DNA from 2 places in the Mesorhizobium sp. FG116 genome. Region 1 is predicted to be linked to the other one. Evidence: predicted binding sites of a transcription regulator. Region 1 holds the regulator's gene; the other holds the start of a gene.
What was found. Region 1 encodes LexA, which represses DNA repair genes until DNA is damaged. Its sites were predicted from a motif close to TGTTCNNNNTGTGTTCNG; they were not measured.

Region 1 (4,540 bases):
TTATTTCGATTTCCGGGCTGCACATGGCGCTGGTGGCGGGCACGGTGATGAGCCTGATGCGCGGCGCGTTCGCGCTTTTTCCGGACTTTGCCTCGCGGCGGTCCACAAAGAAATACGCGGCGGCGGCTGCGCTGTTTGCGATTGCCGCCTATCTGCTGATCTCAGGCATGGTGGTTGCGGCGGAGCGCAGCTTCATCATGCTTGCGGTGATGTTGACAGCGGTTTTGTTCGACCGCGCGGCGCTGACCATGCGCAACCTTGCCATCTCGGCAATCGTGGTCATCGCGCTGTCGCCACACGAAGTGGTTGGGCCAAGCTTCCAGCTTTCATTCGCTGCGACGGCGGCACTGGTTGGAGCCTATGCCGGCTGGGCCGACTACCGTGCCTCACGTCCGGTTGCGCCCTCGGCTCAAAAGCGATCCTTGCCGGGTGCGTTGATGAACCGGTTTGCCATGATGATGGTGGCGTTGGCGGCGACTTCGATCATAGCCGGCAGCGCCACGACGCTGTTCGCAATGTGGCATTTCCAGCGGGTTGCGCCGCTTAGCCTGTTCGCCAATCTGGCCGTGATGCCGATCGTGTCGGTTATCGTCATGCCCTTTGCGGTATTCGCATCGCTTTTCATGCCGTTCGGTCTGGATGGCCCGTTCCTGTACGTGATGGGCAAGGGGCTGTCAGCGATGATCGGCATGTCGGAATGGATCGCGGCGCTTTCGCCACTCGATGCCGTCGGGCTGGTTTCCGCTTCATCGGTGGTGTTGGTGACGATTGCGCTGGTGATCGCGACGATCACGACAACGTGGCTGAGGCTTGCCGCAATTCCCCTGGCGATTGCGGGGTTGTTTATGGTGGCGCAGGTGCGCACGCCCGATTTGCTGATCTCGGAGGATGCACGGCTGGTGGCCGTGCCAATCGGCGAGGAACAACTGGCGGTCAACCGCTCGCGTCCGAATGCGTTCACGATCGACAATTGGCGGCGCGCGCTCGATGCGGAAACGGTTGTCAAACCGCACACGGGTAGCGATCAGACGCTTGTTTCGGTGGCTGATGCGCCGGGGGCTGGCGAGTTCCACTGCGCGAACGATCTTTGTGTGGCGAGGCACATGTCAGGAAAAGTGGTTGCGCTGGCGAAGTCCGAAGCCGCGGCAAGGCCTGCCTGCAAGTTGGCGGCTGTGATCGTAATCGACGATGCGACCGCCTCCGATCCATGCGACCTGCCGTCGGTGGCGATCATCACCAAGCGGCAGCTCGCGAGGCTTGGCAGCGCCGCCGTCTTCCTACCGGACCAGGCGGAGGGCGGGCGTGCACAAGTCAGTTTTGCCGTTGAAGCCGACTATCGGCCGTGGCATGTCCAGCGCCGGTTTTCGCGCGAAGCGCGGGGGCTCGCTCCTTACGAGAAAAAGGAACGCAAAACCCCAGATCACCCCGAGCCGGAACCGATTGCAGAAGACTAGCGGATTTCAACCAAAGCCCTGCCTAAAGCGCGTCGCGATCTTTCAGATTCGCATAACACGCTTTGGCTCTTTGATTTTGTGCATGTCTTTGCCCGAAACCGGGCCCACCTTCGGGAGACATGCACTAGTCCGTTTCAACATGGGTTTTGGATGGCTTCCTCTCACCGCGAAGAACTCCGAACAGATGCTCTGGCTGGCCGTGCATCGTATCGTAGCTGCGCTGACACCAAGGGCATCGAACGGCGGCGCGTGGGCGGGGTCCTGCGCATGAGTGACAGAACCGAGGGGCAGGCATCGGAAACTCCTTCCACCCCGGTCATTTCCCAGAGTGCGTTAAACAGTGACATTGGATGGCGTAGAAGCCATCTGCCAAATTCATAATGAATGTCACGAAATTGTGGCGCTAGGCCTTTGTCTCAAAAGACAAAATGCCTCATTGCCAAATATGGGGTGACCGGGGCGAAGCCGGGAGAAATCAGTTGTTTATCCCATCAAAAAATCGACCGGGCGCGTCAACGCCCGGTCGATATGATGCAACTATGGTTGGTTCAGTAGCGCCGGATCAATCCGACCAGCTTGCCCTGTACCTTGACACGGTCAGGACCAAAAATTCGGGTTTCATAGGCTGGGTTGGCTGCTTCGAGCGCAATCGATGCGCCCTTGCGGCGGAAGCGCTTCAAAGTGGCCTCTTCTTCGTCCACCAGGGCAACGATGATTTCGCCCGGCGTCGCCGAATTGGCATTGCGGATGATGACCGTATCGCCGTCGAAAATGCCGGCCTCGATCATCGAATCGCCCTTGACCTCGAGCGCGTAGTGCTCCCCGCCCGAAATCATGTCCGGCGGCACGGAAATCGAATGGGTCTTGTGCTGGATGGCGTCGATGGGAACACCGGCCGCGATGCGGCCCATGACGGGAATGGAAACCGCCGATGCCGCATCGTCGTCATTGCTGGCGGATTGCAGCCGGGAAGGTTCCTTGACCGGTCGTCCGAGACTACCCTGGATGACGCTTGGCGAGAATTTCCTCGCCGCATTGAGGCCAGGCGCAATCGAATCCGGCAGGCGCAACACTTCAAGCGCGCGGGCCCTGTTCGGAAGCCTGCGGATGAAACCGCGCTCCTCAAGTGCCGTTATCAGCCGATGGATGCCGGACTTGGAGGCAAGGTCGAGCGCCTCCTTCATCTCGTCAAAAGACGGCGGGATTCCGCTCTCTTTCAGTCTCTCGTGGATGAAGAGAAGAAGTTCATGTTGCTTGCGCGTCAGCATTGCGGCCCCCGGTCGCGGTAGAGTCCAGAATCGGAAAACAAACCCGGAACAAACACTATCTGTTCCAGTTGTGTTCCGCAACCGTTTAAAGTTTAATGAATGCGTTGACGATTTGTTCAGCTTAGGCAGAGGATGCGACAGGGTGTACCTGCCTCGGCTGCCGGCGCGAAGGGCTCGCGCACGATGAGGCAACCGGCTGTCGCCATGGTGCGCAGCATCGAGGAATCCTGAACATTGAACGGCGTTGCAATCAGCGCGCTGCCTTGCCGGCTGAGAGTGGCGCGGACGTAGTCCTGACGCAGATCGTTTGCTGCCATCGGTGTGCCCAGGAGTCCCTCGCGAACGTTCTGGCGGAACGGGCGACCGCCGAGGCGAGCGAGCAGAGGTTTGAGGAAAAGCTGGGAGCAGACCAGGCTGGCCACTGGGTTGCCGGGCAGGCCGATGCAACGGATGTTGCCCAAGCGCCCGAACATCAACGGCTTGCCGGGGCGCATGGCGATTTTCCAGAAATCGAGTTTCATGCCTTCGCCGGTGAGAACGCCGTGCACGAGATCGTGGTCGCCGACAGATGCGCCGCCCATCGTAACGATGACATCGGCTTTGGCCGCAACAGCCTGTTTTACCAACGCGGCTATAGCTTCCTTGCGGTCGGCCGCGATGCCGAGATCAAGCGCGCGTGCGCCGACCGACAGGGCGGCCCCCATGACGCCATAGGCGTTCGAGGAAATGATCTGGCCGGGGCCCGGTTCGCTGCCGGGGACAAGCAGTTCGTCACCCGTGGCAATGATGGCGACGACAGGTTGGCGCACGACATCGAGGTGCGATCGATTTGCCGATGCGGCAAGCGACAGTGCTCTTGCGCCAAGCAGGTGGCCCTGTTCCAGCAAGGTGTCGCCTGCGACAAAATCAAGCCCGGCACGCCTGACATTTGCACCGCTGCGGGTCGGTTCGGCGATTTCGATACGGCCGTCCGCCAGACCGCTGACGTTTTCCTGGATGACGACGGTGTCTGTTCCGTCAGGCAATGGCGCGCCGGTGAAAATGCGGGCCGCTTCGCCGTTTCCGACCGTGCCTGCGAAATTGTGACCGGCGGCTATTTCTCCGATAACCTTGAGCCGGGCGGGTGCTTTTGCCACGTCGACGCCGCGCACCGCGTATCCGTCCATGGCGGAAGCTGCGAAGGGCGGCTGGGTGCGCAAGGCGATGACCGGCTTGGCCAGCACCCTGTCATAGGCATCCGCCAGTGCGACGCTTTCGGACGGCAGCGTCTCGACGTCGTCGAGCAAACGCTTGAGAGCCTGGTCGACGGGCAGCAGGGCCATGTCACGCCTCCGATTTGTAATCGCCTGACTTGCCGCCGGTCTTTTCCACCAACCGGATGCCGGAGATGACCATGCCGCGGTCCACCGCCTTGGCCATATCGTAGATGGTCAGGCAGGTGACGGATGCGGCGGTGAGCGCTTCCATCTCGACGCCCGTCTTGCCCGTGACGCGCGCGAGCGCCGTGACCTTCAGACCGGGCAAAGCGTGGTCGGGCTCGATGTCTACCGAAACCTTGGTGAGCAGGAGCGGATGGCAGAGCGGAATCAGTTCATGCGCCTTTTTCGCGGCCATGATGCCGGCGATGCGCGCGGTGCCAAGCACGTCGCCCTTCTTGGCATTGCCTGCGAGGATCATTGCCAGCGTGTCGGCCTGCATGGCGACGGAGCCTTCGGCAATCGCCGTGCGCACCGTTTCGGCCTTGTCACCAACATCGACCATATGCGCTTCGCCGGATGCGCCGATATGGGTGAGCTTGGGCCCAGTGCTCATAGCCGC
Region 2 (4,540 bases), on a different contig from region 1:
GGTTGGGCAGCATGATGCCGCCGGCGCCGACACGGATGGTCTTGGTGCCGCCTGCGACATGGGCGATGACGACCGCGGTCGCGGCACTCGCGATGCCCGGCATGTTGTGGTGTTCGGCCAACCAGTAGCGTTTATAACCCAGGCGCTCGGCGTGACGGGCAAGATCGAGCGTGTTGGCCAGCGATCTGGCGGCGTCTCCGCCTTCAACGATTGGCGAGAGATCAATGACGGACAGGTCTGCCATGGGTCGGTTCCGCATTCAGGTCGCGCTGATATAGGAGCGCATCCCGGGCGCTGCAAACCAGCCAGATGCTATTCATCACTACTGCCAACCAGCCCCATGCACGCTCAAATCGACTGCGGCGACGGCCTTGGTGTCATCGCATTGCAACATTGCTTGAATTTCATGGCAGCCATGCTGTTTTGGCGCTTGAAGTCTTGTCTTCGGCGCGTATGTAAGCCTCGCGAATTTGACTCTAGGGAACTACACTTGGCTATCTACAGAGAAAAAGACATTTTCGAGCGGCGCAACGCCGCGAATGAAGCAAAGAAGGCACTTCTCGAACGTTTCAAGGCACGGCCTACGGAAGATGATCCTGCCGTCGTGGCCCGCAAGGCCGAGCGCCAGGCAATTCTTGCCGCCCGCGCCGAGCGTGACGCCGAGAAGGCAAAGCTGAAGCAGGAACGTCTTGCCCGCGAAGCAGCCGAACGCTCCGCCCGCGAGGCTGCAGCCGAACAGGCAAGGCTTGAGGCCGAGGCGAAGGCTGCCGAAGAAAGCAAGCTTCGCGAAAGCGAAGAGAATGAGCGCATCGCTCGTCTCCTCGCCGATGAAGCCGAACGCAAGGCCAAGCGCGACGCCCGCTACGCCGCCCGCAAGGCGCGCGTCGGCAGGACGCCTCCCGGCTTCGTCGCTCGCTGACACGTCAAGTCGAGCAAGTATCAAGGTCGCCTTGACGGCGGCCTTTGCAGTTCTGCGCACAAAAAAGGCCGGCAATCCCGCAGGATTGCCGGCCTTTTCTCGTTAAGACTACTTGTCCTTGATTCTGGTCGCCTGAACCGGCGGCGCCTTCGCGGCTGGCGCGGCAGCAGGCTTCTTGGCATCCTTCTTCGGCTTACGGGCTTCCTTGCCCGGCTTCATCGTACCTTTGGCCATGATTCGAATCCTCCAATGCTCGGCGCATGGAGTGAACCAAGACTTCTGGTTCCACGCAAGGGCAATGACAGCCGCCCACCGCAGCTTTAGCAGGCGAGCTTACTCGCCGTCTTCCACTACCCGCAGCCGCAACTGGCCGGTCTTGGAATCGGCTGTTCGCCGGCGCGCATCCGCCGTATCAGGCGCGCCGTCACTTTGCGCGTCGCCGACAGGACCAGCGAATTCGAGCGATTCGATTTTCTGCCCGCGCTTGGTCACCTTTGAGGTGGAGACGAGGATATCGTCTATATCCTTTGCGGCCTGGCCGAAATGGCCCTGCAGCTTGCGCACGCGCTCGTCGACGCGCGCCACGTCCTCCATCAGCCGCACCACCTCGCCCTGGATAAGGTGCGCCTGTTCACGCATGCGCGCATCCTTCAGGATCGCCTGGATGACTTGGATCGACAGCATCAACAGCGATGGCGACACGATGACGATGCGGGCGCGATGCGCGCGCTGCACCAGCGCCTCGAAATTCTCGTGGATTTCGGCGAACACCGATTCCGACGGCACGAACATGAAGGCGGTGTCCTGCGTCTCGCCCTGGATCAGGTACTTGTCGGCAATATCGCGGATATGCACCTCGATATCACGCCGGAACGCCTGCGCCGCGACTTTCTGCAGGTCGGGGCTTTCGGCGGCACGGATGGCATTCCACGCTTCCAACGGGAATTTCGCATCGATGGCCAATCTCGGCGCATCGTTCGGCATCCTGATCAGGCAATCCGGCCGGCTGCCGTTCGAGAGCGTCGCCTGGAACTCGAATGACCCCATCGGCAGCCCGTCGGCAACGATCGCCTCCATGCGCGACTGTCCGAATGCGCCGCGCGTCTGCTTGTTGGACAGGATCGCCTGAAGCTGCACCACCTGCCCCGCCAGCGACTGGATATTGCCTTGCGCGGTGTCGATCACCGCCAGTCGCTCCTGCAGTTTGGCAAGGCTCTCATGCGTCGATTTCGTCTGCTCGCTCATGGTCTGGCCGAGCCGGCCGGTCATGGCGTCGAGGCGCTGGCCGATGGATTGAGTCAACTCCGCCTGCCTTGCGCCGAACACATCGGCGATCGCGCCCATGCGGCCCTGCATTTCGGCCTGGCTTTGCAGGATATCGGCCATGCGCGCCTCGGTGTCCCGGGCCTGTTCGGCAGCTTCAGCCGCCGCTGCGGTGCGAGCCTTGGCGCTGCGCCACAAGGCAATGACGAGAGCAACGAAGAGCCCGACGAACACAAGCGCCCCGAAGGCCAGCAACTGCCCCAGCGAAATCACGGTCGCGCCAAGGCGGATAATGGGTTCGGAAAGAATGCTGCTCATCTCGTTCATCATCACAGCATATCCGATTCGGCAGGCTTCGACAGATCAAAACGTGAACAGGATTATGTAAGCGTAGTTGACGCGTTGGGGCCGAGGCCTTACGTGAAACGCCATGACGATCAAGCCGCTTATCATCCTTCCGGATCCCGTCCTGCGCGAGGTTTCAAAGCCCGTCGAAAAGGTCGACGCGCCGCTCCTGAAATTGGCCGACGACATGCTGGCGACCATGTATGACGCCCCCGGCATCGGTCTCGCGGCCATACAGATCGGCGAGCCGCTGCGCATGCTGGTGATCGACCTCGCCAAGGACGACGAGACGCCCGCGCCGCATCTCTTCATCAACCCCGAAATACTCGAAAGCGGCGACGCGCGCTCGGTCTACGAGGAAGGATGCCTGTCGATCCCCGATTACTATGCAGAGGTCGAGCGGCCGGCCACGGTGCGCGTGAAATATCTCGACCGTGACGGCAAGGCGCAGGAAATCATGGCCGACGGCTTGATGGCGACCTGCCTGCAGCATGAGATCGACCATCTCAACGGCGTTCTGTTCATCGACCATATCTCTAAGCTCAAGCGGGATATCGTGATGCGGAAGTTCAAGAAGCTGGCCAAGGACAAGCCGGCCGGCCGGATGGTCGGATAAAGGCGGCAATGGCCCTTCGCGTCATCTTCATGGGCACACCGGATTTTTCCGTTCCGACGCTCACTGCAATCGCCGAAGCTGGCCATGAAATCGTCGCCGTCTTCACGCAGCCGCCGCGCGCGGCAGGCAGGCGCGGTCTGGAACTGACGCCCTCGCCGGTGCAGCGTGAAGCCGAACGGCTTGGCGTCCCTGTCCATGTGCCCACCTCCCTGAAAAGCCATGAGGCTGAAGCCACATTCAAGGCGCTGAACGCGGATGTTGCCGTGGTCGTCGCCTACGGCCTGTTGCTGCCCAAACCGGTTCTCGATGCGCCGCGCCTCGGCTGCCTGAACGGCCATGCGTCGCTTTTGCCCCGCTGGCGCGGTGCCGCGCCCATCCAGCGCGCCATCATGGCCGGCGACAGCGAAACCGGCGTCATGGTGATGCGCATGGAGGAAGGGCTGGACACCGGCCCCGTCGCCATTGGCGAGACGGTTGCAATCGGCCCGGACATGACGGCCGGTGAACTGCACGACACGCTGATGGCGGGCTGCGCCAACTTGATGGTGGAGGCCCTAGCCAGACTGGAAGCCGGCTCACTCGTCTTCACGCCGCAGCCCGAGCAGGGCACGATCTACGCGAAAAAAGTGGAAAAGGCCGAGACTCGCGTCGATTGGCGCTTGCAGGCGAGCGCCGTGCATAACCATATTCGCGGCCTCTCGCCTTTTCCGGGCGCCTGGTGCGAAGCGGAAATCGGCGGGCGGGCAGAGCGGTTGAAACTGCTTCGCTCTACCCTTGGCGAAGGCTTGGGCCCTGGCGAAGGCCGGGGCGAGCCGGGAGGAATCCTCGATGACCAACTGACGGTTGCCTGCGGTTCAGGCGCGGTCAGGCTGGTCGAAGTGCAACGGGCGGGCTCAAGGCCCGTCTCTGCCTCGGAGTTCCTTCGTGGCGCAAGACTGGAAAAAGGAATGAAACTGTCATGAGCATGATGTCGATCAGAGCGGCAACGCCGCGCGACCGCGAGGCAATCCGCCTCGTTGAAGAGCATGCATTCGGCCAGCAGGCCGAAGCCGGCCTTGTCGATGCGCTGGTCAGCGACGGCGACGCCGTCGTCGAACTGGTCGCGGTGGAAGACGGACAGGTCGTCGGCCACATCCTGTTTTCGCGCCTGCTGGTCGAACGGGCCGGCAAGACCTTTCCTGCGGTGGCGCTCGCGCCGCTTGCCGTCGAGCCATCGTTCCACGGCACGGGCATTGGCGGCGCGCTTATCCGCGAGGCCCATATCCGGCTGAAGGACGGCGGCGAGAAACTGGCCGTGGTTCTGGGCGATCCGGCCTATTATGGCCGCTTCGGCTACAGCCACGACCGTGCCGCCAGCTTCGAGAGCGACTACCAAGGCGAGGCGCTGCAGGCATTGG

Region 2: ACODTY_RS09150 (DNA recombination protein RmuC) is a predicted target of LexA. The motif match lies at 2,542-2,559, and genes of this name have one in related genera.

Annotation. Positions count from the first base shown of each region.
Region 1 covers NZ_JBMDKS010000002.1:273,035-277,574, forward strand. Annotated here, with positions in the region: gene ACODTY_RS03280 (ComEC/Rec2 family competence protein) at 1-1,454, shown strand, start outside; gene lexA (transcriptional repressor LexA) at 2,003-2,722, opposite strand; gene ACODTY_RS03290 (molybdopterin molybdotransferase MoeA) at 2,839-4,044, opposite strand; gene moaC (cyclic pyranopterin monophosphate synthase MoaC) at 4,046-4,534, opposite strand; gene trpC (indole-3-glycerol phosphate synthase TrpC) at 4,531-4,540, opposite strand, start outside.
Region 2 covers NZ_JBMDKS010000008.1:131,812-136,351, forward strand. Annotated here, with positions in the region: gene ACODTY_RS09135 (LLM class flavin-dependent oxidoreductase) at 1-244, opposite strand, end outside; gene ACODTY_RS09140 (DUF6481 family protein) at 491-919, shown strand; gene ACODTY_RS09145 (hypothetical protein) at 1,028-1,153, opposite strand; gene ACODTY_RS09150 (DNA recombination protein RmuC) at 1,253-2,509, opposite strand; gene def (peptide deformylase) at 2,613-3,143, shown strand; gene fmt (methionyl-tRNA formyltransferase) at 3,152-4,105, shown strand; gene ACODTY_RS09165 (GNAT family N-acetyltransferase) at 4,102-4,540, shown strand, end outside.